Regions from separate parts of the Erythrobacter sp. SN021 genome, predicted to be linked through region 4. Evidence: predicted binding sites of a transcription regulator. Region 4 holds the regulator's gene; each other region holds the start of a gene.
The links. The regulator LexA, encoded in region 4, represses DNA repair genes until DNA is damaged. The targets are predictions, from matches to a motif close to GTTCCNCNCTTGTTCT.
Positions count from the first base shown of each region.

Region 1 (7,985 bases), 210 kb from region 4:
AAGGTCAGCCGCGCCAGCCCTTCGGATTCCGGCATCTGGAACACGCCCGCAATGAAGTTCACCAAGGCGGTGAAGCCAATGGCGTCACTGGCCGCCTGCATCGTCCCGCCGCCAATGGCGAGATCCGCGTAAAGCAAGTTTGTGGCGGCAGCCAGCGCCGCCCCCAGTGTGAGCGTGAACATCCTGCCCATGACGGTGATGATCCAGCCGCCCAGTGCCAGGCCGAGGATGATGGCAAATACGCCGAAGAACTTGGAGGCAAAGGCCACTTCGTCCCCGGTGTAGTTCAGCTCCCCGAGATAGAAAGGATAGGCGAAGACACCCCAAATCGAATCGCAGATACGGTAGGTCAGCACTAGCGCCAGGATCAACACGAGCGACCAGCCCATACGCCCGACGAACTCGACCAAAGGCAGCACGAGCGCGCGGTAGAGATGGTCGGTGAACTTGACCGTGTGCCCTGCCCCGACCCCGGGGGCGGCGGTAATTACATTGGTGCCATCGCGCTTCTGCTTGGCGACCCATGCGGCGATGAACGCCGGGAGAACCACTGTAGCGATGACGATAAGCGGACCGTAAGTGGTGGTGAACTGGGTCACATCCGGGCGCGCGCCGGGGGCCGCCGTCATGGATCGCACCATAAAGACCACGACCGTGCCGATCGCCCACGCCCACAGCAGGCCGACCGCCAAGAGCGCACGATTACGTACCTTCTCGGTGATCTCGCCCATATTGTATAGCTCGGCCACCTCTTCCTCATTGGCCGCCACCAATGCTGCGGATCGCTTGGCAACGTTCGCATCCGGCGCGAACAGGCCGGCAATGCCGATGGCCAGCATGATCGCGCCCATGATCACATAGGTCTGCGGCCAGCCGATCCTCTCTGCGATGATAAGGCCCAAAGCGCCTCCGATCAGCGCTGCGAGGCGAAAGCCCATCTGGGTGATGGTGGAAAGGATGTCGAGCGTCGCCTCCTCGTCCGCCACATCGATGCGCCATGCGTTGATGGCGATATCCTGCGTCGCGCTGGCGAAAGCTCCGATGGCCGCCAACAGGCTGAACCAGCCGAGTGCCGACTTGGGATCGAGGAAACTCATTACCAACAAGGCGATGCCCACGATCAGCTGCATGGGCGCGATCCACTGCTTGCGCTTGCCCAGCTTCCGAAGACCGGGAATATCGACCTTGTCGAGCAGCGGCGACCAGAGGAACTGGAAAGCATAAGCCAGCCCGACCAGCGAGAACACGCCCATGGTCTCCAGATCGATCTCTGCCTCGCTGAGCCAGGCATAGAGCGTTCCGAGAAACAATGCGGGCGGCAATCCCTGCGCAAAGCCGAACAGGGCCATATAGCCGCTCTTGGGGTTTTTTAACGAACGGACAAGCGTACGCCAGCCAGGTTTTTTCTTCGTCGCGACCGCTGCGTCTGCCATTCCCTAGCGTCCTTCCGTTTGCGCCGGTTTTTTGCGACACTAGCCGGGAGAGAGAGCGAGGAACAGGCGTCATGAGCGCTGTCGACACCAAACAATCTACCCACCGTCCGACCGATGGCATGCTCGCGCTGGCGCGGGACATCGCCGAGGGTCGGAAGCGTGACGCCGCCGAAGCCAGTACCGTGCCAACGCACGTCTATACCGATCCTGAATACTGGGCGCGCGAGAAAGCCGCGATCTATGATCGGCTGCCGCAGATCCTGTGTCCTTCGGCGCTTCTGCCCGATCCGGGCATGGCAGTACCGCACGATGCAACGGGCCGCCCCCTACTGATCACGCGCGATGCGCAGGGGCTGGCGCATGTTTTCCTGAATGTCTGCCGTCATCGCGGCACACGGCTGGTCGAAGGCCATGAGGTGCAGTGCGGCAAGAAACTCGTTTGCCCCTATCACGCGTGGACTTATGCGGTGGACGGGCGCCTGCTCGCGCTCCCCCGTGCCGATACCTTCCCTGGCCTCGACAAAGGAGATTATGGCCTTGTCGAGCTGCCCAGCAGGGAAACCGGCGGGCTGATCTGGTTCTGCCCGAAAGAGGGCCATACCGACTTCTCCTTCGCCGAAGAGATCGGCGCGGATTTCGATGCGTTGGGCATGAGCGATCAGGTCCTGTTCCGCCGCAAGACCCACGAAGTCGCCGGAAATTGGAAGCTGATCATGGATGCTTTCCTGGAAAGTTACCATGTGACGCGGCTCCACGCGAAGACCATCGGACCGTTCTTCAAGGACGGGGCCACCAGCGGCGATATGATCGGCCCCCATGCGCGCAGTGCGGTTGGGCGGCTTGAGGATATGGAGAGCGTCGACCTGACCGACATGGCCGCGCTGCGAAGGGTGGTGACCTATGCCTATCAAATGCTTCCCGGTGCATTGGTCATTCCCAGCCCCGACTACATAAACGTCATGGTTATGATGCCCCAGGCCCATGACCGCACGTTAGTCGAAGATTTCATGTTGATTCCGGAACATCCCGCCACCGAAAAGGCGCGCGACCATTGGGAACGCAGTTGGGCGCTCCTGGACGGCGGGGTCTTCGCGAGCGAAGACTTCCGCGCAGCCGAACTCGGCCAACAAGGGCTTGCGACGGGGGCGATACCCCATCTCACCCTCGGCACCATGGAAGGCGGCATCCGTCGCTATCACGAGACAGTCGAAGAAGCCTTGCGGGCGGCAGGTTGAGCGCCTAGCTGCGGCCCCATGGCCGATAAGCGATTACCCGAGGAAGGCGACCGGATCGCCAAGTTGCTGGCCCGTGCAGGCGTTGCCAGTCGGCGCGAGGTCGAGCGCATGATTGCCGATGGACGCGTGGCGATCGGCGGCAAGGTGCTGGACACGCCGGCGGTCAAACTAACCAGCCTCAACGGCGTTACGGTTGATGGCAAACCAGTCGGAAAGCCGGAAGAAACACGCCTGTTCGCATTTCACAAGCCTGCTGGCATGCTCACCACCGAACACGACCCCAAAGGCCGCACGACGATCTACGCCGCCTTGCGCAACGCTTTGCCCAACGATGCCGGGCGCGTGATGCCGGTAGGTCGGCTCGACTACAACACCGAAGGCCTGCTGCTGCTCACCAATGATGGCGAAATGAAGCGGGCCATGGAACTGCCCTCTTCAGGTGTACCGCGCACATACCGTGCCCGTGCATTCGGAGACGTAACGCAGGCCCAACTCGACGAATTGATCGAAGGGGTGGAAATCGACGGCATCCGCTATGGCCGCATCGAAGCGAATCTCGAACGGGGTTCGGGTCGCAACCGATGGATCGAATTGACTTTGCGCGAAGGCAAGAACCGCGAGGTCCGCCGTGTGCTCGAACATCTCGGCCTCGAGGTGAACCGTTTGCTGCGTATCGGCTACGGCCCCTTCCATATCGGCGACCTGCCGCGCGGGCAGGCGACCGAGTTGAAGCGCGGCGATGTGATGGGGTTCAAGCGCGAACTGGCGCGCGGTGGCCGAGAATGAGGATCGTCGCTGGCGAATGGCGCGGCCGCAAGCTGGCCGCACCATCGGGCGAACTGACCCGGCCGACCGCGGACCGTACCCGCGAGACGCTGTTCAACATGCTCAACAGCCGCTTGGGGAGCTTCGAAGGCCTTTCGGTGGTCGACCTGTTCGCAGGCTCAGGCGCGCTGGGTCTCGAAGCGCTGTCTCGCGGGGCAGCCTCCTGCCTGTTCGTCGAACAGGAAAGCACCGCGATCAAAGCGATCAAAGCCAACATCGAAAAGCTCGACGCGCGCACCCGGTCGACCGTTCAGCAAGCCTCGGTCATGGCGCTGGCGCCAGCCAAGCGGGCGCACGATCTCATCCTGCTCGACCCTCCATACGGTACCAGCGCGGGAGCCGTGGCACTCGACCGGTTGCTTCGTCTCGGTTGGATCGAGCGTTCTACCTGGATCGCATTGGAGACCGGCGCGAAGGATGCAGTGCAGGTCAAATCCCTGCACTGCGTTGCGGAACGCCGCGTCGGGAAGGCACGCCTATGGCTATTGCGCCTGGATCCCGACGCGGCTTGACGCGCCCTTAGCTGCGACCCCTGGGCTCGGGACTTTCGGGCGTGTCCGTTTCTTCCATCGGTTCCGGCGCCGGTTCGGGCGCGGACATATCCTGATCCACAGGTTTGGCCGCAGCGCGGCTCTCGATTGTCGACCAAGCTTTGGTGCGATCAGCTTCATCCATCGCGACCAAGACGCGCCGGTCGGCATCCCTCAAGCGGAAAAAGAGTTCCTGCCGCTCGGGCATGAGCGTCCAGAAATACTCTTGCGCATCGGCAGTCCAGCCATCGTAGGCCGCTTTGCGCTCGACCGGCCACGCCTCCATGGCGGCCGAATGGGCCGGTGTCTGATCGGTATTTTGGGCTTGCTCAGGCATGGGATGGCTTTGGACACCATGAGCCGGATCGGCCCCCACATCCTGCGCCATGGCCGGAATGCTGATGGTGGCGAGTTGGCCACCGACGATATACCAAAATGTCTTACGCATGGGATTCTCCTTGGAACCGAACATGCGCGACGAACGCGACCCTGTTACCCGCCCCATCGGGATGAACGGACGATGCAGGCCATGGGAAAAGCAAGCAATAGGACGGGGACATCCCCATCCCGCCCCGCAAACGCCTGAGCGTCAGACGTGACGATTTCGCGCCGGGATGAAAGCAGGATAGCTCGGCAAAGGCCAAAAAAGGAAAAGGGCGAGGCCGCCATGGCAGCCCCGCCCCCTCCAAGCGCCGCGCTCATACTTTCCAGGAAAGGAGCGCGAGCCGAAAGCTTGCTGGATTATCTGCCCGGCTTTTTCGCGGGCAGCTTACCCGGGATTTCGCTGGCGGGCTTACCAGGCCAGTATTCCAGCGGGCGATTGCCCGTTTTGTTCTTCGCCCAGCTATTGATGCAGCCGTCCTGCTGTTTGGCGCTGCACACCGGAAGGTTGTCACCAGAAGCAGACTTATAGCTTGGCGGGGTGGTCTGCGCTACCTCGCGGGCAACGAAACGCGGGGCCTGCGTATTGGCGTTCGCGGCAGCGGTAGTAGCCGTGGTAGCCGTTTCGTTCGCATTGGCGTTTTGCGCAACGGCGGGGGCAGCGGTGAAAGCAAGCGCGGCAGCGCCTGCGGCCATCAATTTGTGCATCGGAGAACTCTCCATTTCGGTTTCCTACGCGCATAAATACGCAAGAGCGGGGTGGAGGGTTCCGAGGCGCCTCTTGCGCGCCGCACAGGTGTTCCCTACCTGTTCACTCAGACTATGACTTCCGAAATTGCCCCTGCAACCGCACCGGAAAATGCCCGGATTCCCACCTATGCGGAGCGTTTGAACGAGCCTCAGAGAGAAGCCGTTCTCACCACGGAGGGGCCAGTCCTGATGCTCGCTGGCGCCGGCACAGGCAAGACTGCGGCGCTTACCGCAAGGCTGGCCCACCTGATCGCAACACGCCGCGCATGGCCCAGTGAAATCCTCTGCGTCACCTTTACCAATAAAGCGGCGCGCGAAATGCGCGAGCGTGTGGGACGTCACATCGGCGATGCAGTCCAAGGGATGCCCTGGCTCGGCACTTTCCATTCGATCGGCGCGCGAATGTTGCGCCGCCATGCCGAACTTGTGGGGCTCGAAAGCAACTACACCATCATCGACACCGACGACCAGTTGCGCCTTCTCAAGCAACTGATTCGGGAAAACGATCTCGACGAAAAGCGCTGGCCTGCGCGCCAGCTCGCCGGGCTGATCGACCGCTGGAAGAATCGCGGCCTCAATCCAGGCGATCTCGATGCGGTGGAGAACGAAGCCTATGCCAATGGCCGTGGCACGCAGTTCTACAAGCTCTATCAGGACCGGCTGAAAACGCTCAACGCCTGCGATTTCGGCGACCTGCTGCTGCACATGCTGAACATTTTCCGCCAGCATCACGACGTGCTCAGCCAGTACCAGCAGCGCTTCAAATACATTCTCGTCGACGAATATCAGGACACCAACCAGGTCCAGTATCTGTGGCTGCGCCTGCTTGCCCAGACCCGCAAGAATATCTGCGTGGTGGGGGACGACGACCAGTCGATCTATTCATGGCGCGGCGCAGAAGTCGCCAATATCCTCAAGTTCGAAAAGGATTTTCCGGGCGCGGCGGTGATCAAACTGGAGCAGAATTACCGCTCCACACCTCAGATTCTCGCTGCCGCCTCGGGCCTGATCGACGCCAATAGCGAACGGCTCGGCAAGACCTTGTGGACCGAACTGCCGGCGGGCGAGAAGGTGCGCATCATCGGCATATGGGATGCTCCCGAAGAAGCGCGCCGCATCGGCGAGGAAATCGAACGGCTCGAATCGGAAGGTGCGCCGCTGGACGAGGTCGCGATTCTCGTGCGGGCGCAATACCAGACGCGCGAATTCGAGGACCGCTTCATCCAGATCGGGCTCAACTACAGGATCGTTGGTGGTTTCCGCTTCTACGAACGGGCCGAAATCCGCGATGCGCTGGCGTATCTGCGCACCATTGCCCAGCCCGCCGACGACCTAGCGTTCGAACGCATTTACAATCAGCCCAAACGCGGCCTCGGGGCGAAGACGCTGGAGGCGATGCGCCGTCATGCTCGCCGTATGCAAGCTCCGCTCGCAGCCGCCAGCCTCGATCTGTGCGAAACCGACGAGCTACCGACGCGGGCAAGGAACAGCCTTGTCGGCCTGCTCGGACAGTTCGTGCATTGGCGCGAGATGGCGGAGACAGTCACCCCCTCGGAGTTGCTGCGCACCGTCCTCGCCGAAAGCGGTTACGATGAAATGCTCCAGAAGGACCGCAGCCCCGAAAGCGCAGGCCGGCTCGAAAACCTCACCGAACTCGCCCGTGCGATGGAAGAATACGAGACGCTCGGCGATTTCCTCGAACATGTCAGCCTGGTGATGGATAACGACCGCGCCGACGATGGCGAAAAGGTCACTATCATGACCATGCACGCGGCCAAGGGGCTGGAATTCGACCACGTTTTCCTGCCCGGCTGGGAAGAAGGCGTTTTCCCCAGCCAGCGGTCCATCGACGAAGGCGGGCTCGCCAGCCTCGAGGAAGAACGCCGCCTCGCCTATGTCGCGATCACGCGCGCCAAACGCCGCTGCACGATCCTGCATGCGGCGAACAGGCGCATCTACGGGCAATGGACCAGCTCGATTCCCAGCCGTTTCATCGAGGAACTGCCCGAAGAGCAGATCACGAGCGAGACTACCATGACCGGCGGCGCCTCTTTGTGGCGCGCCAACTGGACCGAGACCGAAGACCCCTTTGCCCATGTTTCGTCGAATCGTCCCGACCGCTCCGGAGCACGCGGTCCTGGCTGGCAGCGTGCGCTATCCACCGGTTATGACGCGACACCCAAACGCCTGGCCGAGCCCGGGCGCAGCGCCGCCAGCTTCGCTGCCAAGCCGCGCAGTGATATCGCCATCGGCGCGCGCGTGTTTCACGACAAGTTCGGTTATGGATGCGTCACCGGCCAGGAAGGCAACAAGCTGACGATCGAATTCGAAAAGGCGGGCGAGAAACGGGTGCTCGACAGTTTCGTGAAGCTGGCCGACTAGAAGCAACGGACGCAGGGCATATGCGCCCGCGCCGTGAGCGATACGAACTCAGGTTGCGGAAATATCGAGGAAGGCCGGCTTAGGCCCGTTCCATTCGCCCGCTGCGACCGGCGCATCATCGTCATCGCGGCGCTTGCGCGGTTCGCCCTTGGGCTTCGTTCTGCGTGCGGGCTTCTCGCGAGGAGATACAGCCTCTTCGCGCGGCTCGGGGCGGCGCTTGGGTTCGTCTTCCCGTTTCGCTTCCTGCTCCACCAGATCGACCCTGACATCGTCCTTGCCGAAAACCTTGATTGTGGCTCCGGTCAGCGTCTCGACATTGGAAATTGCTTCCGCGTCTTCTTTCGCGACGAATGTGAAGGCGCGGCCCTTGGCCCCTGCCCTGCCCGTACGACCGATGCGATGGACATAATCGTCGGGATGCCAGGGGGTGTCGAAATTGAAGACGTGAC
Region 1 covers NZ_JAKKUW010000001.1:537,871-545,855, forward strand. The annotation lists gene L5849_RS02615 (MFS transporter) at 1-1,433, opposite strand, end outside; gene L5849_RS02620 (aromatic ring-hydroxylating dioxygenase subunit alpha) at 1,505-2,668, shown strand; gene L5849_RS02625 (pseudouridine synthase) at 2,687-3,454, shown strand; gene rsmD (16S rRNA (guanine(966)-N(2))-methyltransferase RsmD) at 3,451-4,005, shown strand; gene L5849_RS02635 (hypothetical protein) at 4,013-4,471, opposite strand; gene L5849_RS02640 (hypothetical protein) at 4,765-5,112, opposite strand; gene L5849_RS02645 (ATP-dependent helicase) at 5,227-7,536, shown strand; gene L5849_RS02650 (DEAD/DEAH box helicase) at 7,585-7,985, opposite strand, start outside.
Region 1: a site for LexA is predicted at 5,203-5,218, ahead of L5849_RS02645 (ATP-dependent helicase). Genes of this name have one in related genera too.

Region 2 (7,985 bases), on a different contig from region 4:
ACACCGTTCGAGGTGCTCGAGAATCAGGCAGGTTTCTACGGCATCCCCAAGGCCGAGCGCCGCAGCGAAGAACTGCTCAAGGCGGTGCATCTGTGGGACAAGAAGGACGCCTATGCGCGCACGCTGTCGGGGGGAATGAAGCGCCGCCTGCTGATTGCCAAGGCCATGGTCCATTCGCCCCCGATCCTCGTGCTCGACGAGCCGACGGCGGGCGTCGATGTGGAACTGCGCCGCCAGCTCTGGGAACTCGTCACCGAACTCAATCGCGAAGGCGTGACCGTTGTGCTGACCACGCATTATCTCGAGGAGGCCGAGCAGCTCTGCGACCGGATCGCGATTATCAACCATGGCGAGCTGATCGCCGACAAGCCGACCCGCGAACTGGTCGGCATGGCGCGGGAGAAGATCGTCGCGGTCACCGTCGACAAAGATCTGGGAGGTCCGATCATGGAAGAGGCCTTCACCAAGGCCGAGGTGATCGAACCGCGGCGGCTCGAAATCACCTATGATCGCGACAAGGCGAGCGCGGGTCAGGTGCTCGCGATCGTCCAATCGCATGGCTACGCGATAGAGGATGTCACCACGCGGGAAGCCGATCTGGAAGACGTCTTCGTCCAGCTGACGGGCGCGGGGTAATCCGTCAGGCGAGACCTGCGCGTTCCAGATCGCGGCGCATCTGGCTCTTGCGGAAACCACGACCCGAAAACAGCCGCGTGAAATCGGCCCAGTGGTCGAAATGCTGCAATTGGCGGTGATAGTAATTCACATATTCCAGGGCCGCCAACAGAGCGGCTGCGAAGGCGACCCAGAAATCGCCGCGCGACCGGGCGATGCCGGGCTCGATCAGTGCGCCGATCACTCCCAGAACGGCAAGAATCGTGGCGATGAACAGCGGACGGCGCCATTTTTTCACGGTCCGCAATGTAGGGCGCAGGGTGTCCTGCCCTTGCAACTGGGCCAGCTTGGCGCGCCAGTAGAGCGTGCCGACCAAAAGCAGACCGCACATCGGAACGAGGGCGAAAAGCGCAAGCGGCCCCACCTGCCCGCCCGCGAGCGCAACCATGATCACGGGCAGGATGACGACATTCGCGCCTTCCATTTTCCAATAGCTCGACAAGCGCTTGGCGAGATCGCCCTTGCTGGCGGGATTTTCGACCATCGCCGCGTTCAAGCAAAGCGGACATGAATAGGCAAGGGATTGCCTCGCGGAATCCGGGTTAGAGGAAACCGCGCGGCCCAAGACCTGCATCGTGCACCTGAAGCAATTGCCAATGATGCGGTTCGATTTCTTCCATCGGTGCCTTGCAATTGCGGCAGCGCCCAACCTGCTGGCCGCTAACGCGCTTCACGTTTTTCTCATCTATACGGTGCCTGCCGACAGCGCAGGCAATTCGTCCCAGTCCCATTGACGACCCTTAATTCCCGGTTTTCGTTATCCCCTGCCGATTCGGGCGGTAATGTGGCGAAGCAAAAACCTTAACCGTGCTGCGCCGGAGCGTTCCCTGCTTGCCGCGTAACGATTGCCTCGGCATGACGCGCGCATGACAGACACATCTCACGACGTCCTCGTCATCGGATCGGGCGCTGCCGGACTAACCGCGGCGCTGGCGCTGGCAGAAACCAAAAAAGTGTTGGTACTGGCGAAGGGGCGGCTCGACAGCGGCTCGACTGCCTGGGCGCAGGGCGGGATCGCCGCCGTGCTCGATGCGGGCGATACGTTCGAGAATCACGTTCGCGACACAATGGTCGCCGGTGCCGGTCTCAACGATATCGAGACGGTCGAGTTCGTGATCGAACGCGCGCCGGCCTCGATCGACCGGTTGTGTGAACTTGGCGTGCCTTTCAATCGCGAGGCCATGGATGAAGGGGGCGACCTCCACCTCACGCGCGAGGGCGGTCATTCGCACCGCCGGATCGTCCATGTGAACGACGCGACCGGCTGGGCGGTGCAGGCCGCGCTGCTCAAGGCGGCGGAGGAGAATCCGAACATTACCCTGTTGCCGGGCCAGAGCTGCATCGATCTCGTGACGGGCCGCAACCAGGCCGACTATTCGGGTTCGGGACGGGTGTGGGGCGCCTATGCGCTGGACGAGGAAAGCGGCAAGGTTGTGACCCACCTGGCGCGCGCCACAGTGCTCGCGGCGGGCGGCGCGGGGCGCGTCTATCTGTTCAGCACCTCTCCCCGCGGCGCGACGGGCGACGGGATCGCCATGGCCTGGCGTGCCGGGGCGCGGGTGTCGAACATGGAGATGATGCAGTTCCACCCGACTTGCCTCTACAATCTCGAGGTCAAGAACTTCCTCATTACCGAGGCGGTGCGCGGCGAAGGCGGGCGGCTGTTCAATCCCGTCACCGGCGAGCGCTACATGGAGCAATACGATCCCGAGCGCATGGAGCTGGCGCCGCGCGATATCGTCGCGCGTGCGAATGACGATCAGATCAAGCGATACGGGCTGGACTATGTCCATCTCGACATCAGCCATCGATCGCCCGAATTCGTGGTCGAGCATTTCCCGACAATTCACGAGAAACTTCTCGGGCTCGGGATCGACATGACCAAAGATCCCATCCCAGTCGTCCCCGCACAGCACTACACATGCGGCGGGGTGAAGATCGGGCTCGACGCGAAGACCGATTTACCCGGTCTGTGGGCGGCAGGCGAATGCACCGAAAGCGGCCTGCACGGGGCCAACAGGCTGGCGTCGAACAGCCTGCTCGAATGCTTCGTTTTCGGCGAAGCGGCGGCCAAGGACATTCTCGAATGCTGGGACCAGCTCGACGATCCACCCGCAATCCTGCCATGGGACGAGAGCAGGGTCACCGATTCCGACGAAGAGGTGGTCATCAAGCAGAACTGGACCGAGATCCGGCGGTTCATGTGGAATTATGTCGGCATCGTGCGCACGACCAAGCGGCTCGAACGCGCGGGCAATCGGATCGAGATGCTTCGGCAGGAAGTGGAAGACTATTACGGCAGCTTCCGGGTCACCACCGATCTGATCGAGCTACGCAATCTGCTCGAATGCGCTGCCCTGATCGTGAGGAGCGCGCTGAAGCGGCACGAAAGCCGGGGGCTGCATTTCATCATGGATTATCCGCAGACCGACCCTGTCGCGCGCGATACCGTGCTCGTCCCCTGAGGGCGGTTAGCGTTCGACACGGTTAGGCTTAATCGAAATCTCGGTCGGGCCGCATCGGAGGCATATCGCGCCCGAATTGGTCTGCAAGGGGCTGGCTGTCGCCGAGTGCGATATTGTCGATTTGAAAATAGCGAACGGTCACCGCATCGAGCTTGCGATAGAATGTAACGCCGATCCTGCGATTATTGGCCCATATGATCTCGCCTTCGACACAAACCCTGTCGATCAGCGTGACCGTCACTTTCCGGCCCCTCGATGCGCTCTTGCTGTCGCAAGCGATCATGCAGCCGTCATCCGAAAGGTTCAGCATCCGGCCCCGCATCACGGCATCGTTCACCGAGACCAGAATTTCCTTATTCGTATTGAAGCGTTTGTGCCTACGCCGTTCCATTTGTTGATGACCCCAGCGACCCGAGCATTATGCCCGGTTATCAGGGTCCTCCGGTCACGAGGCTTCGTATTGTAAAAATGCGTCAAATCCGGCCGGGAAAGACGGATTTCCCGCGTGGAACCTAACTTCTCGGCAAGGCCCATCCGCCGAAAGACCAGTCGCCGCGCGGCAACCATTGATCGGATGCGTAATGGCGGACGACATGGGCGTCGATCGGTTCGAGAAAAAAGATGCCGATGCTTTCGCCCAATTGCCAAGCGACTTGGCCCTGAGCGATGTATTCCGGCAGAAGCGCCAGTTCGACCGGCGCCCCGATCCTGGGTGTGAGATCGGGGCATTCGACCATGCAGCCGGACGGCGATAGATTGCGCATGGCGCAGCGCAGGCCGATACCGGCGATGGTGATGCGCACGAATTCCTGTGTGAGCGTGCGCCCTTCGCGTCTACGATCGACCATGGCGTGTCCCGTTGCTGTCGGTTTGCGACCGCAATGAAGATGGACCGCGAACGCCAGGCGCGCTTGTATCCGAACGACATATTCGCGCGCGCTTTTACCCGGCGGTTACCATAGTTTTACCCTTCTCCCGATTCCGCGATGGACAATCCTCGGCAATTCCGGTGAGTTTGCGGGAAACGGGTAGAGGGAGATGCGGTTTGCCCAAGGTGACAGCGAACGGAATCGAGATTCATTACGAGGCCCATGGCGACGAGGCCAATCCGCCGATATTGCTAATCATGGGCTTCGGCGCGCAATTGACATTATGGCCCGACGAGCTGGTGGAGGCGCTTGCCAACCACGGCTTTCGTGTCATTCGCTACGACAATCGCGATATCGGACTCAGTCACAAGTTCGACGGTGTGAAGGCGCCCGGCCTCGTCAAGATGACTCTGCTGTCCAAGATCGGCCTCACGCCCAAAGTGCCTTATACGCTAGCCGATATGGCCGATGACGGGGCGGGCCTGCTCGACGCGCTGGGAATCGCCAAGGCCCATATCGTCGGGGCGAGCATGGGGGGAATGATCGCGCAGCATTTCGCCTCGCGCCACGCGGACAAATGCCTCTCGCTCACCTCGATTTTTTCGTCCACCGGCAATCCCAAGCTGCCGCCCGCGAAACCCGAAGCGCTGAAGGCCCTGGTCACACGGCCCAAAACCACCGAGGAAGAGGCGCTGGTCGAACATGGCATCATGCTCGCCCGCACCATCGGTTCGCCCGGCTATCCAACCGCGGATGAACGCCTGCGCGAACGGACCAGGGCGAGCGTGCGGCGCAGTTTCTATCCCGAAGGGCCGACTCGGCATTTGTCGGCCATCGTCGCCGATGGCGACCGGCGCGACATGCTCGAAACCATTTCCGTGCCGACTTTGGTTCTGCATGGCGAGGACGATCCACTGGTCCCTTGCGAAGGCGGCCGCGATACCGCTGCCTCGATTCGCGGAGCGAAGCTGAAGACGATCCCGGGATGGGGGCATGATCTCCCGCTCGAACTGGTCGACGAGCTTGCCGATGCAATCGCCGACCATGCAAAGGCGAATGCGGGCTAGGTGGGTTCGTCTTCGAGCCGCGACCGAGCGCGGCAGCCTACACCCGCTTCCGGATTCCAAAATTGCGCGTCCGGATTCGAACGAATCTCAACCCGGCACGATCATTTTTGCCCGCAAAATTTTTTTCCCGGATTCATTTTCGCCCTTGCGCTCGCCGCGAGTCCAGCTTCGTCCACGCGTCGCGGCGTTGCAACAAGATAAGTCACCATGCTCCGACCCTGCGTGTCCGCGGTAAATCGCCGCCAACCCCCTTGCGCTGGAGTCCCGGCTGATTCAGTATCTAGTGGTAGAGCGGCTGGGGGTACCCACAAGACCTAGCGATTTGCGGCGGACTTCCCATATTGGAAGATTGGCGCGACCAAGCGGGCCTGTGGGAAAAAAGGGACAAGTTTTTGCCCCGGAGCCGCAAGGAATTGGTAGGCGAGGGCGATGCCCCGGCGAATCGAACACAAGCGGAACATGCGGGGCCTGGAATCAGGCACGCGAATGATACGGACAGCGGGGCAGACGATGGATTTTAAGAGCGGGGACGATACGGCGATGGCACTGGATCTGGATAGGCAGGACACCGTCGAGGAGCCCACTACCGGCAAGAAAGCGGTTGCGATGGACAAGATTGACAAAGGCAGCGAAGAACTCGTCCAGGAAGCGGCGGGCGAGGCGCTGGCCGGTGCTGTGGCGAGTGCGGCTGCAGCAGCAGCCAAGGAAGACAGCAAGAAAGTGCTCGACCGGCGTTTCGACGTGCAGATCGACGAGAGCCGAGACGCCCTGCTGACCGAATTCGGCAAGGAAACGCTAACCGATCGCTACCTGCTGCCGGGTGAGAAATATCAGGACCTGTTCGCGCGTGTCGCTGATTATTTTGCCGACGATGCGGACCATGCGCAGCGCCTCTACGATTATATTTCCAGGCTGTGGTTCATGCCGGCGACGCCGGTTCTGTCGAATGGCGGCACCACGCGCGGCCTGCCGATTTCGTGCTATCTCAACAGCGTGGCCGACAGCCTCGACGGGATCGTCAATACCTGGAACGAGAATGTCTGGCTGGCTTCGAAGGGTGGCGGCATTGGCACCTATTGGGGCAATGTCCGCGGCATCGGCGAACCCGTGGGCCTCAACGGCAAGACCAGCGGCATCATTCCTTTCGTCCGCGTGATGGACAGCCTTACACTGGCAATTAGCCAGGGTTCGCTGCGCCGCGGTTCGGCTGCCTGCTACATCGACGTCTCGCACCCCGAGATCGAGGAGTTCCTCGAAATCCGCAAGCCGAGCGGCGACTTCAACCGCAAGGCGCTGAACTTGCATCACGGCGTGCTGGTCACCGACGCCTTCATGGAGGCGGTTCGCAACGGCGAGGAATTCGATCTTCTAAGCCCCAAGGACGGTTCGGTCCGCAAGACGGTCGACGCGCGTTCGCTGTTTCAGAAGCTGGTCGAAACCCGCCTTGCGACCGGCGAGCCCTATATCGTGTTCTCGGACACGGTGAACCGGATGATGCCCAAGCATCACCGCGAGCTTGGGCTCAAGGTTTCGACCTCGAACCTGTGCGCCGAAATCACGCTGCCGACCGGGATCGACCATCTCGGCAACGATCGCACGGCGGTCTGCTGCCTGTCCTCGCTCAATCTCGAGAAATGGGACGAATGGAACGAGGACAAGACCTTCATCGAGGATGTCATGCGCTTCCTCGACAATGTGCTGCAGGACTATATCGATCGCGCACCCGACGAAATGGCCCGGGCGAAATATTCGGCCATGCGCGAACGCAGCGTCGGCATGGGCGTGATGGGCTTCCACTCCTTCCTCCAGTCCAAGGGCATCGGCTTCGAAAGCCCGATGGCCAAGGTGTGGAACCTCAAGATGTTCAAACATGTCAGCGCCAAGGCCGAAGAGGCTTCGCTGGTGCTCGCTCAGGAACGCGGCCCATGCCCCGATGCCGCCGAAACCGGCGCGATGGAGCGCTTCAGTTGCAAGATGGCGATCGCGCCGACCGCGTCGATCAGCATCATCTGCGGCGGCACCAGCGCCTGCATCGAACCGATCCCGGCCAATATCTACACGCACAAGACGCTGTCGGGCTCGTTCATCGTCAAGAACCCCTATCTCGAGAAGATCCTCGACAAGAAGAGCAAGAATTCGACCAATGTCTGGAACTCGATCCTCGAGCAGGGCGGCAGCGTCCAGCATCTCGATTTCCTGACGGCGGAAGAAAAGGCCGCCTTCAAGACCAGCTTCGAGATCGACCAGCGCTGGCTGCTCGAATTCGCGGCCGACCGCGCGCCCTTTATCGATCAGGCGCAATCGCTGAACCTGTTCATTCCGGCCGATGTCGACAAATGGGACCTGATGATGCTGCACTTCCAGGCGTGGGAGAAGGGCATCAAATCGCTCTATTACTTGCGCTCGAAGAGCGTGCAGCGCGCCGGTTTTGCAGGCGGTGTGGAAGCCGACAATACCGCGGATGCGGCCAAATACGAACTGGCCGCCGGCGGTGAGCAGACCGATTACGAGGAATGCCTCGCCTGCCAGTAAGCGAACGAAAGCCCGCATAAGACGCCCCGAGGCCGCCGACCGTCAGGATCGGCGGCCTCGAGCTTGCGTTATCGCGCGCTCGATCGTCCTCTGGCTTACCGGAATGGCACCGATTGAAGGACATTCGGCCATCGACCGATGGCCACGGGTCCGGGCTCCGTCGCAAGCCGTGCCGCGCGCAGAAGAGGTTTCAGGCGGCCATCAAGCTGCGGTTCCGCCCTTCGGCCTTGGCGCGATAGAGCGCGGCATCGGCTCTTGCCAGCATATCGGCGAGTTCCGGCACATTGGGGCCTTTGTGCAGCGCGATACCGATACTGGTGGTGCAGCTTACGGTGGTGGCGCTGGCAGGGTGATCGATCTCTATCCGCTCTATCGCA
Region 2 covers NZ_JAKKUW010000003.1:242,089-250,073, reverse strand. The annotation lists gene L5849_RS08735 (ABC transporter ATP-binding protein) at 1-636, shown strand, start outside; gene L5849_RS08730 (hypothetical protein) at 641-1,159, opposite strand; gene nadB (L-aspartate oxidase) at 1,542-3,140, shown strand; gene L5849_RS08720 (PilZ domain-containing protein) at 3,169-3,531, opposite strand; gene L5849_RS08715 (PilZ domain-containing protein) at 3,653-3,988, opposite strand; gene L5849_RS08710 (alpha/beta fold hydrolase) at 4,195-5,076, shown strand; gene L5849_RS08705 (ribonucleoside-diphosphate reductase subunit alpha) at 5,587-7,608, shown strand; gene L5849_RS08700 (GGDEF domain-containing protein) at 7,799-7,985, opposite strand, start outside.
Region 2: a site for LexA is predicted at 5,520-5,535, ahead of L5849_RS08705 (ribonucleoside-diphosphate reductase subunit alpha). Genes of this name have one in related genera too.

Region 3 (7,985 bases), 310 kb from region 4:
GCCCCACCTCGTTCAGCATGTGCATTTTGTCGCGGATCGGGGGGACGGCCTTGAAGAAGCCTTCCGCATCCTCGATCGTCATGTCGAGCACGTCGGCGATAGAGTGGCCCTTGAACTTCACCTCCAGCGTTTCGCGGTTGTAGCGCTTGCCGCCGCATTCCTCGCAGGTGACGTAGACGTCGGGCAGGAAGTGCATCTCGATCTTGATCAGCCCGTCGCCCTGGCACGCCTCGCAGCGGCCGCCCTTGACGTTGAAGCTGAAGCGGCCGGGCTTGTAGCCGCGCGCCTGCGCTTCCGGCAGGCCGGCGAACCAGTCGCGGATCTGGGTGAAGGCTCCGGTGTAGGTCGCCGGGTTGGAGCGCGGAGTGCGGCCGATGGGCGACTGGTCGATCTCGATCACCTTGTCGCAATATTCGAGGCCGGTGACCTTGTCGTGCGCGCCCGCGACCACGCGTGCCCCGTTGAGCGTGCGCGCGGCGGCGGCATAGAGCGTGTCGATGGTAAAGGACGACTTGCCCGAACCCGAAACGCCCGTGATGCAGGTGAAGGTGCCGAGCGGGATCGAGGCGGTGACGTTGTCGAGATTGTTCGCCCGCGCGCCGTGGACGGTGAGCTGGTGGCCATTGCCCTTGCGCCGTTCTGTCGGCACGGCGATCGCACGGCGGCCGGTGAGGTAATCGGCGGTGAGCGATTTCTTGCTCTTAAGCACCTGTTTCAGCGTGCCCTGCGCCACCACCTCGCCCCCGTGGACGCCCGCGCCCGGGCCGAGATCGACCACATGATCGGCGGCGCGGATCGCGTCCTCGTCATGCTCGACCACGATCACCGTATTGCCGAGATCGCGCAGCCGCTTGAGCGTTTCGAGCAGCCGGTCGTTGTCGCGCTGATGGAGGCCGATGCTGGGTTCGTCGAGCACGTAGAGCACGCCCGAAAGGCCCGAGCCGATCTGCGAGGCGAGGCGGATGCGCTGGCTCTCCCCGCCGGACAATGTGCCGCTGGTGCGGTCGAGGTTGAGATAGTCGAGCCCGACATTGTCGAGAAAGCCCAGCCGCTCGTTGATTTCCTTGAGGATGGCATGCGCGATCTGGCGCTGCGTGTCGGTGAGCTTGCCGGGCAGCGCGAGGAACCACTCCTTCGCATCGGCAACGCTCATCTTGGTCGGCGTGGCGATGTCGGTGCCCGCGATTTTCACCGCGAGCGCCTTCTCGTTGAGGCGCTTGCCGTGGCAGGTCTCGCATGGCTGCGCGGTCTGGAATTTGGACAGCTCCTCGCGCATCCAGGCGCTTTCGGTCTGCAACAGGCGGCGGTTCAAGTTGCCGATCACGCCTTCGAACGGCTTCTTCACCGTATAGCTTTTGCGCCCGTCCTTGAAGGTCAGCGGTATGGCGCGGCCCTTCGTGCCGTGCAGGATGATGTCGCGAATTTCCTTGTCGAAATCTTCCCACGGGGTCTCGAGGCTGAACTCGTATTCCTTCGCAAGGCTGGCGAGCACCTGCATGTAATAGGGGCTCGGCGGGTTGGACTTCGCCCAGGGCACCACCGCGCCTTTCTTGAGGCTCAGCGCCTCGTTCGGCACGACCAGTTGCGGATCGAACAACTGCTTCTCGCCGATCCCGTCGCAAGTCGGGCAGGCGCCTTGGGGGGCGTTGAAGGAGAACAGGCGCGGCTCGACTTCCTCGATGGTGAAGCCCGAGACCGGGCAGGAGAACTTCTCGGAAAAGACGATGCGATTGGCGGGCAATCCGGCGCCCTTCATTTTCTGAGTCCCTTCCCTTGAGGGAAGGGGTTGGGGATGGGTGTTCGGCACCCGCGAGGTGGCCTCCCCCACCCCCGGCCCCGGCCCCGTGGGGAGGGGAGGCATAACCTCGGTGACAGTCCCGTCAGCCAGATCGACATAAGCCAGCCCTTCGGCCAGTTTGAGCGCGGTTTCGAAACTGTCGGCGAGGCGCGTTTCGAGGCCCTCCTTCACCGCCAGCCGGTCGACCACCACTTCGATGTCGTGCTTGAACTTCTTGTCGAGCGCGGGCGCTTCCTCGATCGGGTACATCTCGCCGTCGATGCGCACGCGGGTGAACCCGGCCTTCTGCCACTCGGCCAGTTCCTTGCGGTATTCGCCCTTGCGTCCACGCACGACGGGGGCAAGCAGATAGAGCCGCGTGCCTTCGGGCAGCGCCATCACCCGGTCGACCATGTTGGAAACCGTCTGCGCCTGGATCGGCAGGCCGGTGGCGGGGCTGTAGGGCACGCCCACGCGCGCCCAGAGCAGGCGCATATAGTCGTAGATCTCGGTTACCGTCGCGACGGTCGAGCGCGGGTTGCGGCTGGTGGTCTTCTGCTCGATCGAGATCGCGGGGCTGAGCCCGTCGATATGCTCGACATCGGGCTTTTGCATCATTTCCAGGAATTGCCGCGCATAGGCGCTCAGGCTTTCGACATAGCGCCGCTGCCCTTCGGCATAGATCGTATCGAAGGCGAGGCTCGATTTGCCCGAGCCCGACAGGCCGGTGATCACGATCAGCGCATCGCGCGGCAAGTCGATATCGACGCCCTTGAGGTTGTGCTCGCGCGCGCCGCGGACGGAAATTTTGGTGAGTGCCATGGGCGGCCTATGTTCCTGTTGTGTTCGACCAAGTCAAGGGCGGTCTGTTTGGGGAGCGCATCGCGACCATCGGGGTTCCAGCCATGCGAATGGCAGGATGCCGGATATAGGAAGCGCCGACGCAGTTCCAATCGCTGCGGCAACCAGTGTGGCGCCGAGAAGCGCGAGCGGGCCATCTGCTGCGGATTGTCGAATAATCGCACCCATGGCATAGAAGCGATGCCGCTTCGACAAGAGTGGAAGCACCGGGTGGCCAATAAATGTAGCCCGTTCGACAGCACTGCGCCCCGTTCGTCGGCGTGTCGCTTCCACGGGCCAGACGATTGACTGTTCGAATACAGGTTTGCCGCCTGTTTCGGATCAATCGGTTCGACCCTACGCTTCGATCGAGCCGTCAACACATCTGAAGGGGGAAGATGATGGAACAAACCGAACCGCAAGAGGGAGAGGCCGCCCAGGCCCAAAGCGGCACGGGCGGGGGAAATGGCAAGAAACGCGACTGGCGCACGAGCGACATCCATTTGGGTGAGCGATGGGACATAGCCCGCTTTCATCCCAACGCCACGAAGGAGAATCCCGCGGCCGATGATGAAGACCTGTTCCTGTGGGACATTTATTTCGGTGCCAATTATCTGGAACGGGAAGAGCCCGCCCCCGTGGACGAGCAGGAACTGGCCTTCAAAAGCAAGATCGAACAGACGCTGGGCGTGCTCAAGGCGATTTACCGCCCTGCCCCGGCGACCGAGAACGGGGAGAGCAAATGGGCTCGTTTCGGCAAGAGGTTACGCCGGATGATCATCGGCGCGCAGGCCGATCATCAGACCGATGCCTGGGAAAAAGAGTGCGAGGTCAGATTCAAGGAGGCCTTCGACCGGCTGTTTAGCCTGACAACGCTCGCTTTCACTGTGAAAAACGTCGATCTGCGGGCCGCCGACGGCGCCCTCGAAACTCTGCGGAATGAAACCTTGATGCGCGAAGGGAGCCGGATCAAGAACCACTACATGTTCAAGCTCGGCGCGCCTGCATTCGGCGCCGCGGTCATCTTTCTTCTGCTGTACCTGCTTTACGACAAGTCTCCGGGCTTCTTCGCCACGCTGTGCGGCGCCTATGGCGATCGGCTCGACTGGATGTGCGCGAAACCCAGCGAAACGCGCGAATATGTCGCCCTGTTTCCTTCCGAAGCCTATCGGTTTCGCGCCATGTTCCTGTTGCTGGCGGGCTGCATGATCGGAACCTGGCTGTCATTCGCCGCGCGCAAGGTGACGCTGGCCTTCACCGATCTGGCCGAGCTGGAGGGAGATCGGCTTGCCCCGCGAATGCGCCTGCTTTTCACCGGTTCGCTGGCGGTGGTCTTCTCGCTGTTCTTTATTACCGGCGTGGTCGAATTCCGCTTCAGTTCGATGAGCACGGGCCAGATCATGCAGAGCGGCACGATCGCCCTGCTGATCGGGTTGATCTTCGGCCTGTTGGAACAGAGCCTGCCTGCTGCGGTCATGGATCGGGCACGCGGGGTGTTCGAAACGGGCAAGACGAAAACCGCGCCTTAGAAACGAGAACCATTCCCGACTCTCCCCCGTCCGGATCGGGGAGCCGCACCGACAAGCACGGCCGACGAACTATCGAGACCGCGCACATGCCGTCGCTTGCCGATGGTTCTGTGTGGTTCACCGAGTTCATATGCCGCCGCCATCGCGGGCGTGTTAGCGCAGGCCATCACTACAATTCAGGGGACTTTTCATGCCACGCATCCATTCGCTCGCCAGCACGGCGGCAGTCTCGGCGCTCGCGCTGGGCCTCGCGCTTTCCACACCGGCCTTCGCCGAAGAAACCACCGATGATGAAAACACCATTGTCGTCACCGGTTCGGCCAAGATCGGCGAATACGGCCTCGACCTTACCGCCCGCGATCTCACCGCCGATCCGGGCGACGATTTCGAACGCTACGCATCGGGTGCCTGGATCGACCGTACCGAGATTCCTGCGGATCGCCCCTCGGTCGGCTCGTTCTACAATCTGCGCGAGGACGTGACCGAGCAGGTCAATGGTCTCATCACCGAAGCGCCGGCGGGCACGCAATACGGCGCGCTTTACGCCAGTTTCATGAACGAGAAGGCGATCGAGAAGGTCGGCATCGCCCCGCTCAAGCGCGAACTGGCTGCGGTCGACGCGCTATCCGACAAGAGCGCATTCGCCCGCTACATGGGCGCGACTTACGCCAAATTCGGCGGCACGCTGTTCGGCGCGGCGCCCTATGCCGATCCCGACGATCCCACAATCAACGCGCTATGGATGTTCTCGGGCGGCCTCGGTCTTCCGGAAAAGGACTACTACTTCAATTCGAAGTTCGATGAGAAACGCATCGCCTATTACGAATATCTGGTGCGCACCTTCCGCAATATCGGCGAGGAGGACCCTCGCGGCGCGGCTAGCCGCGTGATGACGTTCGAAACCTATGTCGCCCAACTCAACTGGGACGTCGAGCAGACCCGCCAGATCGAGAAGATCAACAACCCGATGTCGAGCGACGAACTGGTCGCCTATGCGCCGGGTGTCGATTGGGCCGCGTTCTTCGACGGGCACAACATCCCGCCGCAGGATCGCATCATCGTGACCGACAATACGGCGATAAAGGCAATCGCGGAACTCTTCGCCAGCACCGATCTGGAAACGCTCATACTGTGGCAGAAGGCCCGTGTTACGCACCAGGCCTCGCCCTATCTCAACGCGAAGATGGTCGAAAGCCGGTTTCGGTACACCAGCGCCCTGAACGGCACCAGCGAGCAGCGCGCGCGCTGGAAACGCGCGGTCGACACGATCGATGGCTCGCTGGGCGAGCTTGTCGGCGAAGCCTATGTCGAGGAATACTTCCCCAAGATCGCGAAAACGCGGATGGACGAGCTGGTGAAGAACTTGAAGCTGGCCATGGGCGACCGCATCCGTGAAAACGACTGGATGACTCCGGAAACCAAGCAGGCCGCGCTCGAAAAGCTCGCGCGGATGGATGTGATGGTCGGTTATCCAGAGGAGTTCCGCGACTATTCGCAGTTGCCCATGTCGCCCGACGACCTGTTCGGCAATATGGTCCGCGCGACCCGGTTCAACGCGGATTACCAGATGAGCGATCTTGGCAAGCCGGTCGACCGCAGCAAATGGGCAATGAACCCCCAGACCGTGAATGCCTATAATGGCGGGCTGGAAAACAAGATGGTCTTCCCGGCCGGCATCCTCCAGCCGCCGTTCTTCGATGCCTGGGCCGACCCCGCGGTCAACTACGGCGCCATCGGGGTGGTGATCGGCCACGAAATCAGCCACGGCTTCGACGATCAGGGCCGCAAGATCGACGCCGATGGCGCCATCAAGGATTGGTGGACGGCCCAGGACGCGGAACGGTTCAACGCCGAAGCCAAGAAGTTCGGCGAACAATACGCCGCCTTCGAAGTCGTGCCCGGCAGCTTCATCAATCCGGACCTGACCATGGGCGAGAATATCGCCGATCTGGCCGGCGTACTGGTGGCTTACGATGCCTACAAAAAATCGCTGAATGGCGAAGAAGCGCCGGTGATCGACGGGCTGACCGGCGACCAGCGCTTCTTCCTCGCCTATGCGCAGGTGTGGCGGGCGAAGGCGCGCGAGGATTCGCTGCGCAATCAGGTCGCGACCGACCCGCACAGCCCGCCGCGCTATCGCACGATCGCGCCGCTGCGCAATGTCGATGCGTGGTACGAGGCATTCAACATCACGCCCGAGGACGAAATGTACATTGCGCCCGAGGATCGCGTGCGCATCTGGTGACCGATCGGGCGGCGCGGAGACCCTTGTCCGCGCGCCGCCACGAGGCTTTCCGTCCGCGCCTCTGCTGAGCCATGGCCGCAAGCGGGGCCAGCCGGAGACCCTTCCCGGACCGCCCTCGCAGGGTCTATCGCGTAGGCCGATTCTGTGTTGCACCCCATCGATTGACCGCCCGGACGTGGCTGGGCAGCGACGAATCGGGGACCAATGAGGCTTCGCGAACCGTTTCATAGGCAAGTCAGACACCAAGCGAGAGCGCATGAAATCGCATGCGCCCCGTCGCAGCGCCGGTGTCCCAACACGTTGATACTATGAAAGGTGCCTCTCCACATGGACAAGGACACCGCGCACTATTCGAACGAGACCGCCGGGAAACCGCCGTCTCCGGCACAACGCGCGCAGAACGACGCCAAGCTCAGGGCGATCCTCGAAGATCTCAACCGTCCGCTCGACGATGTCGATTGGGCGCATACCACTTTGCGCGGCAAAAAGGGTGAAAAGCCCGAGAGCTTTCTGAAACGCCGTCGCCGCGAGCGCCAGCATCGCCGTGATCTGCGCCAGGCGCGCCGGGCGGCCGCGCGGGCCTTCGATGTGAGGCCCAAAATGTCCACCCGCAAACGGGCCACGCTGATGCTGGGTGCGGGCGCGCTGGGGCTGACTGCATTCACCGGCCCGCCCAAGGCGCGTAAGGCCATGGCCCCTTCCAGCGCCATCGAGATGGTTCACGATGCCCGGAGCGCACGCCAGCCCGCCCCGTTAATCAAGGCGAGCGATACGTTCAAACAGGCCCTGATCGAAGAAGAGGGCGTGCGATTCACCGTCTATCGCGATGTCGCGGGCTATCCGACCGTCGGCGTTGGCCATCTCGTCGAACCCGAAGACGGACTGAGAGTTGGCGACCGGATTAGCGAGCAACAGGTTCTGGCATTTCTCGAGGCCGACCTCGCCGAAGCCGAACAGGGGGTCCGCCAACTGGTCGGCGATCTGCCGCTCTACCAGCACGAGTTCGATGCCCTGCTCGATCTCGTTTACAATGTCGGTATCGGCAATGTGTCGCCGGACAAGAGCCCCCGCCTCAATGCCGCCATCGACGCGGGCGATTACGAGCGTATCGCGACCGAACTCGATTATACCCATGCGGGCGGCAAATTCGCCAAGGGGCTGCAATATCGCAGCGAACGCCGTGCCAAGATATTCATGGACGCGTCTTACGACGATCCGCGAGAAGCGTCCGGGCAGAATTCCGCCTAATATGACCGCCTCGGCTTACCTTGCTTTTACATTCTGCATGATAATGATTCCTTCGCACGAGCAGCAGGCGCGGGACTATAGTGACGGTACAGAACGAGGAGTATGACGAGGATTGGCGCACCGAGCGCCTGCATCTCCTTGTTCGTTCTGCAGCCGAGACGGAACGCCGGACCCTGCCCGCCAATATCGCCGGAACGCTGCTGGTCATCGGTGCCGCTCAATCGCTGCCCAACGCCGCCGATTTCTATATTCCCATGCTGCTCCGCTTTCTCGCCCTGTTCGCGACGGCGCTGCTCTACGAAACGATCCGCCGACGGTTGGACGGAAGGGCAAAAACCCTGGTCCC
Region 3 covers NZ_JAKKUW010000001.1:630,164-638,148, forward strand. The annotation lists gene uvrA (excinuclease ABC subunit UvrA) at 1-2,599, opposite strand, end outside; gene L5849_RS03060 (hypothetical protein) at 3,019-4,146, shown strand; gene L5849_RS03065 (M13 family metallopeptidase) at 4,337-6,391, shown strand; gene L5849_RS03070 (lysozyme) at 6,719-7,639, shown strand; gene L5849_RS16095 (GGDEF domain-containing protein) at 7,720-7,985, shown strand, end outside.
Region 3: a site for LexA is predicted at 2,827-2,842, ahead of uvrA (excinuclease ABC subunit UvrA). Genes of this name have one in related genera too.

Region 4 (7,985 bases):
CCTGGTCCGCCTGCCGGGCAATACGCATCAGCAGCCGCTCCACTGGCGTCTGCTCGACGGTGCCACGTGCGAGATCGACGGATCGAACCGGAAGTGGACGGCCCATCTCGAACCATTGGGTCAGCCGCAACCGGGCAGCGCCGGTTTCGTTCTTTATCTGACCGCAGAGCGCCCGCTTGCGGAGAGTAGTGGCGATGGAGAACCAGACGGGGAAGACGCGCCATCCTTCGGGAGGGATCTCACGCCCGTTCTGCGGCAGCCGATCAATCGTATCATCGCCAATGCCGAAACGATCCGCACCAAGCTCGCCGGGCCTCTCGCCGATGAATACAGTTCCTACGCCGCCGATATCGCGACCGCAGCGCAGCACCTGCTTGCCCTGATAGACGACCTGTCGGATTTGGAGGTTGTGGAATCGGAGGATTTCACGACCGCGCCCGACCGTATCGAACTGGCCGACGTTGCCCGCCGGGCTTGTGGCATATTGGGCGTTCGCGCTCGCGAGAAAGGAATCACACTGGTCGCACCGCCCGAGGGCGAAAGCCAGTTGGCGATCGCCGAATTCCGGCGTGTGCTGCAGATTCTGCTCAACCTTGTCGGCAATGCGATCCGGTATTCTCCCGACGAGAGTCAGGTATGGATTCGGCTTGACCGGATCGGCAATCGCGCGCTGATAACCGTCGCCGATCAAGGACATGGCCTCGAACCCGAACAGCAGGAGCGCGTTTTCGAGAAATTCGAACGCCTCGGGCGCAGCGGGGATGGAGGATCGGGTCTCGGCCTCTACATCTCCCGGCGAATTGCGCGCGCGATGGATGGCGATCTGACCGTGGAAAGTGCACCGGGACAAGGCGCGCGCTTTACGCTTTCCGTTCCTGCTGCAGAGGACTTGCGCAAGGAGCCGCGCGACGGCCCGACCATACCGAAGCCGCGCGACAATGGCTAAGCGATCGGTCTCGATCGCGGATGAAAAAAGGGGCGCCGGATGGCGCCCCTTACTGTCCCCAAAATACTTTGTCAGCGCTGACCGATGGGCACGTAGTCGCGCTCGGTCGGACCGGTGTAAAGCTGGCGCGGACGGCCGATCACCTGAGCGGGATCGGAGATCATTTCGTTCCACTGAGCCACCCAGCCAACCGTGCGGGCGAGGGCGAAGAGCGCGGTGAACATGGTGGTCGGGAATCCGATCGAGTTGAGGATGATCCCGGAATAGAAGTCCACATTGGGGAAGAGCTTCTTTTCCCTGAAGTAATCGTCGTTGAGCGCAAGCTCCTCGAGCTGAAGCGCGGTTTCGAAGACCGGATCGTTCACGTTGAGCGCTTCGAACACTTCGCGCAGCGTCTGCTGCATCACCGTCGCGCGCGGATCGTAGTTCTTGTAGACCCGGTGGCCGAAGCCCATCAGGCGGAACGGATCGTTCTTGTCCTTCGCGCGCTCGATATAGTGCGGAATGCGATCGGGCGAACCGATCTCCTGCAGCATGTTGAGCGCAGCTTCGTTGGCACCGCCATGCGCCGGTCCCCACAGGCAGGCAATGCCGGCCGCTATGCAGGCGAAGGGATTCGCGCCCGACGAACCGGCTAGGCGCACGGTCGAGGTGGAGGCGTTCTGCTCGTGATCGGCGTGGAGGATGAAGATCCGGTCCATCGCGCGTTCGATCGCGGGGTGGATTTCATATTCTTCCGCCGGAACGCCGAAGGTCATGCGCAGGAAATTGCCGGTATAGCTGAGGTCGTTCTTCGGCTGCAGGAACGGCTGACCGACCGCATATTTATACGCCATCGCCGCAATCGTCGGCATCTTGGCGATCAGGCGGTGGCTGGCGATCTTGCGCTGTTCAGGGTCCGAAATGTCGGTGCTGTCGTGGTAGAAGGCCGACAGCGCGCCGACCACGCCGCACATGATCGCCATCGGGTGCGCATCGCGGCGGAAACCCTGATAGAACTGGCGGAGCTGGTCGTGCACCATGGTATGGCGCGTGATGGTGTAATCGAAATCGTCGAGTTCCTGCTGCTTCGGCAATTCACCGTTCAGCAGCAGATAGGCGACTTCCATAAAGCTGGAGTTTTCGGCGAGCTGGCCGATCGGGTAACCGCGATGGAGCAGGACACCTTCTTCGCCGTCGATGTAGGTCAGCGCACTCTCGCAGCTCGCGGTCGACTTGTACCCTGGATCGTAGGTGAATTTGCCGGTCGTGCCATAAAGCTTGCGAATGTCGACGACATCCGGCCCGACGCTGCCCTCCAGCACGGGAAATTCCTGGGTCTTGTCGCCCAGATCGAGAGTTGCCTGCTTGTCGGCCACGCGTTTCTCCTACTCGTTTTTCTCGGTGCCTGTCGGCGAGACCTGCGCATCGATACGCAGGAGCGACTCTTCCTTGCCCAACAGGACCAGCACATCGAAAATGCCGGGCGACGTGGTTGTGCCCGTCAACGCTGCGCGCATGGGCTGCGCGAGCTTGCCGAGACCCAGTTCGAGCTGCTCGGCATAGGATTTCGTAGTGGCTTCCAGCGCCTCGATTGTCCAGTCATTTTGCACATGCAGCATTTTTGACAATCCGGCGAGGCGATGACGAGCGTCGTCGTCGAGAAGCTTGGCTGCCTTTTCGGTCATTTCGAGCGGACGGTTCGCAAAAAGAAATGCTGCGCCATCAGCAAGTTCTACGATGGACTTCGCGCGGGTTTTGAGAACCGGCATCGCTTCTGTCAGCAGCGCGACATCCGCTTTCGGCCCGATTCTGGCGGCAACGATTTCCGCCAAGCGCGCATCGTCGGCCTCGCGGATATAGTGGCCATTGAGGTGCTGCAGCTTCTTGATGTCGAAGCGCGCCGGCCCTTTACCGACGCCATCAAGGTCGAACAACTCGATGGCTTCCGCCTTGGTGATCTCCTCGCGGTCGCCATGACCCCAGCCAAGACGCAGCAGGTAATTGAAAAGGGCTTCGGGCAGAACGCCTTCTTCGTCGCGATAGGCCTCTACGCCCACCGCGCCGTGGCGCTTGGACATCTTAGCCCCGTCCGAACCGTGGATCAGCGGGACGTGTGCATAGACCGGGTCGGGCCAACCGCCCTCGATCGTGTCCATCGCACGGATGATCGGCAATTGTCGAAAGGCGTTGTTGAGGTGGTCATCACCGCGGATGATATGCGTTACGCCCATGTCGTGATCGTCGACAACAACTGCGAGCATGTAGGTCGGCGTGCCGTCGGCGCGGAGCAGGACGTAATCGTCGATCTCGGCGTTGTTTACCGTGACTTCGCCCTGAACTGCGTCTTGAATCGTCGCCGCCCCTTCGGTCGGCACCTTCAGGCGGATCACAAAGGGCGCGCCGTCGGGCGCTTCGCTCTCGTCGCGGTCGCGCCAGCGTCGGTCGTAACGCATCGGCTGCTTGTTCGCGCGCTGCTCTGCACGCATGTCCTCGAGTTCCTCGGGGGTCGCGAAGCACTTATAGGCATGCCCCGCTTCGAGCAGCTTGTGTGCGACTTCGGCATGGCGTTCGGCGCGGTCGGACTGAAACACCGGTGCCTCGTCGAAATCGAGGCCCAGCCAGTCGAGGCCGTCGATGATTTTCTCGATCGCATCGGGGGTGCTGCGCTTGCGATCGGTATCCTCGATCCTCAACAGCGCGCGGCCACCGTGATGCCGCGCGTAAAGCCAGTTGAACAGTGCCGTTCGCGCGCCGCCGATATGGAGATAGCCGGTAGGCGAGGGAGCAAAGCGGGTGACGACCTGCCGGGTCTTGCTGTCACTATCGCTTGCCATTGTCTCACGCTTCCTTTCAAACACTTGCATGGCGACGCAGGGGACGCCTTCGATACCGATGGGGGAAGCGGGCGAAGAAGCCCGCCAGATAGTGCCGCGCCATTGGCGCATGCGCGGTCTCTTGTCCAGTTTCGCACAGCGCATCGAGACCTTTCTCGAAACTGCTCGCTTCGATCGCGGGCCGTGGCTCGTCGTGGCTTTTGCCGGTGGAATAGGTCTCTGGTTCCAGTTGGGAACACGGTGGCAGTGGCTGGCAGCGATCGGACTGGCGCTGGGAACCGCTTTCGGCGCAATCGCTCTATGGCGCGGCGAGCAGAAACGCGGTTTCACTCTGGTCGGAATCGTCTCGATCTGCATTGCCTTGGCCGCCGGAATCGCATTGGTCTGGGCGCGCTCGGCGATGGTGGGAGCGGAACCCATCCCGCAGCCGCGCTTCGAACAGATCGACGGGCGGATTCTCGAGCGCGAGGAACAGCCTGCGGAAGATCGCGTGAGGCTCATCCTTGCCGCTCGCGATTCCCAGACCGGCCGGGCGGTGGCATACCGGATCAACATACCGTGGACGCAGGACCGGGCGGCGCTGCGCGAGGGGGCGAGAGTGCGCCTGTCGGCCCGTTTAATGCCCCCGTCTCCGCCGATCGTCCCGGGTGCTTACAACTTCGCGAGACGAGCCTGGTTCGAGGGACTTTCGGCGACCGGATCGGCAGTCGGCGAAATCGAGCTGATCGAGCCATCTCGGGATTCGGCGGCATCCCTCGCATCGATCCAGAGAGGCCTTTCGGGGCATGTCCGCGATAGGCTCGAGGACACCACGGCCGGCGCGATTGCGGCGACGCTGGCCAGCGGAGATCGGGGCGCCATTCCCCAGGCGGACGAAGAGGCTATGCGCGATGCCGGGCTGACGCATCTGCTTTCGATCAGCGGGTTGCATGTCAGCGCGATCATTGCGGCAACCTATCTGCTGGCTCTCAAACTGCTCGCCCTTTGGCCCTGGCTGACCTTGCGCGTGCGGCTGCCGCTGCTGGCAGCCGGTACGGCTGCCCTTGCTGGCATCGGTTACACGCTGTTGACCGGTGCCGAGGTTCCGACGGTTCGGAGCTGTATCGGGGCATTGCTCGTCCTGGTTGCGCTGGCGCTCGGGCGAGAACCGCTTTCGATGCGGATGGTGGCGGTGGCGGCAGGCGCCGTTCTTGCACTATGGCCCGAATCGCTGGTGGGACCGAGCTTTCAGATGAGCTTCGCCGCGGTTATCGCCATCGTTACCCTCCACAACGTTCCGGCAATCCGGCACTTCCTTGCACCGCGTGAAGAAAGCTGGTTGCGCCGCCTCGCTCGGCGCGCATCGGTGCTATTCCTGACCGGCCTCGTGATCGAGCTTGCGCTCATGCCGATAGTCCTGTTCCACTTCCACCGGGCGGGGGTCTATGGCGCGGCAGCCAACCTGATCGCGATCCCTCTGGTGACATTCGTTTCCATGCCCCTCGTGGCATTGGCTCTCTTGCTGGATATTGTCGGGGCGGGCGCCCCCGCATGGTGGCTGGTCGGACATTCGCTCGATCTCCTGCTCGCCATTGCCCATTTCTTCTCGGAGCAGCCCGGCGCGGTGAAACTGGCTCCGCGTATCGGGTTAAGCACTTTGACCCTATATCTCGCCGGCGCGTTGTGGTTGGCACTATGGCAAGGCAGGGCTCGCCTGTGGGGACTGGCGCCGGTTGCTGTGGCCGCCTTCCTTATGATTTCGGCATCCGCGCCCGATATTCTCGTCACGCGCGATGGGCGGGATATCGGCGTGGCGAACGAGGCCGAACACGTGCTGGTCCTGCGCGATGGCAAGACGAACTACGCACGACAGAATCTGCTTGAGCTTTCCGGAAGTGACCTGGAGCCGATACCGCTGGTCCAGTGGCCTCACGCCCGATGCAGTGCGGAATTCTGCACGCTGACCGTAAAGCGAGGGCCCCCTAAGCAAGAACCTCGCAACTGGACGATCCTCGTCGCGCGCAACCGGGACCTCGTCGCGGAGCGCGCACTGGCCGCGGCTTGCCAGAGAGCGGATATCGTTATCGCCGAACGCTATTTGCCACGGAGCTGCCGCCCACGATGGCTGAAGATAGACCGCCTCTTACTCCAGAGGGAAGGAGGGACGGCGATTTATCTTTCTTCCCGGGAGGTCGCGACGGTCGCGCAGGACCAGGGTGAACATGGCTGGTGGCGGGCTTCCGTCCGCTAGTCGCCAATGCGTTCATCAGTGGTAGCGCCGCAAGAGCCCCGCCAGCTTGCCCTGCACCTGGACCCGATGCGGTTCGTACATCTGCGCCTCATAAGCGCTATTGGCCGGATCGAGCCGGACACGACCTGCATCGCGGCGCAGATATTTGAGCGTGGCCTCCTCATTATCGACCAGCGCGACTACGATCTCTCCGTCACGCGCATTGTCGGTGCGTTTGATCAGCGCGAAATCGCCGTCGAAAATACCGGCCTCGACCATCGAATCGCCCGAGACTTCCAGCGCATAATGTTCGCCAGGGCCGAGCAGCGCGGCAGGCACCGGCATGCTCGACTGGCCTTCGATCGCTTCGATCGGAGCGCCGGCGGCGATGCGGCCGTGCAGGGGAACGTCGATGATATCGTTGGCCGGCTCGGGCGCGACTGCCTTCGCGGTCAGCGCCGTGGCGACCGCATCGTTCGCGGGAGCAGGCTTGGGAGAACCCATGACCGCGTCTTCCGGCAGTTTGACAACCTCGAGCGCCCGCGCCCGATTGGGCAGCCGACGAATGAAACCGCGTTCTTCCAGCGCGGAGATAAGCCGGTGGACGCCCGACTTGCTCTTGAGGTCCAATGCCTCTTTCATTTCCTCGAAGCTGGGGGAAATACCAGTGTCCTCCAGCTTTTGCTGGATGAAGCGGATCAATTCGTGCTGCTTGGCGGTCAGCATGGTGCGAACTCCCGTGTCGCCTGTTCACAAACGCGTGAACGAATGCGGAACAAGTAAGCAACCCCTTTCCACAAGTCAAGCAATAGCCCCGGTTTGGAGCAAGTTGCGCTGGAACAGGTGTTCCCGCTTTGCTCCTCTCCCGCCGTTTCAGCCGCCAAGCAGGGTGCGGGTTGCCGCTTCGACATCGGGCTGCCGCATCAGGCTTTCTCCGACAAGGAAGCTGCGCACGCCAGAACGAGCGAGGCGGGCGCAATCGGAATGGGTCGAGATCCCGCTCTCGCCGACCAACAGGGCGCCGTCCGGGGCGTGGGCGGCGAGCGTTTCGGTTGTCGCAAGATCGGTATCGAAGGTCTTGAGGTCGCGGTTGTTCACACCGATCAAGCGCGATTTCAGCCGGGCGGCGCGTTCCATTTCGACGCTATCGTGGACTTCGACCAGGACATCCATTCCGTAATCGAATGCCGCTGCTTCGATTTCATGCATGGCACTATCGTCGAGCGCAGCGACGATAATCAAAATCGCATCGGCACCGATCGCGCGTGCTTCGACGACTTGCCACGTATCGACCAAGAAGTCCTTGCGCAGGACCGGAAGGGGGCAGGCTGTGCGCGCTTCGACGAGATAATCCTCGTGACCCTGAAAGTAGGGGGCGTCGGTCAGCACCGACAGGCAGGCAGCTCCGCCCGCAGCATAGGCGCGCGCGTGCTCGGCGGGCCGAAAATCCTTTCGGATTAGGCCTTTGGAGGGTGATGCTTTCTTGATTTCGGCAATCAGGCCGAACCCGCTCTGCTGCGCGCGTGCCAGGGCCGAGCGGAAGCCACGGGGTGCCGATTGTCCAAGCGCCGCCGCGTCCAGATCGGCGCGCGAACGGGCTCGCTTGCGCGCGGCGACTTCCTCGCGCTTGGTTGCGCAAATCTCTTCGAGCTTGTTCATGTCAGATGGCCATCGCGATCCATTTTTCGAGCAGCGTCTTGGCCTTGCCCGAATCCAGCGCTTCGGCGGCGATTTCCGCGCCTTCGGTCCAGTCGTCGGTGCGCCCGGCGACGATGAGCGTCGCGGCGGCATTGAACAACACCGCGTCGCGATAGGGGCCGGGGGTCCCCGACAGAAGAGCTTCCAACGCCCGTGCGTTATGCTCCGGTTCGCCCCCGCGGATCGCTTCGACGGGTGAATGAGGCAGGTTGGCCTGCACCGCGACGACGCGGCGCATCTCGAAATCATTGCCCGTCACGTCGGCCAGTTCGTTTCCGCCCGCCAGGCTCAGTTCGTCGAGGCCTTCGTCACCCGA
Region 4 covers NZ_JAKKUW010000001.1:322,923-330,907, reverse strand. The annotation lists gene L5849_RS01580 (sensor histidine kinase KdpD) at 1-946, shown strand, start outside; gene L5849_RS01575 (citrate synthase) at 1,018-2,304, opposite strand; gene gltX (glutamate--tRNA ligase) at 2,314-3,762, opposite strand; gene L5849_RS01565 (ComEC/Rec2 family competence protein) at 3,791-5,992, shown strand; gene lexA (transcriptional repressor LexA) at 6,008-6,697, opposite strand; gene trpC (indole-3-glycerol phosphate synthase TrpC) at 6,845-7,630, opposite strand; gene trpD (anthranilate phosphoribosyltransferase) at 7,632-7,985, opposite strand, start outside.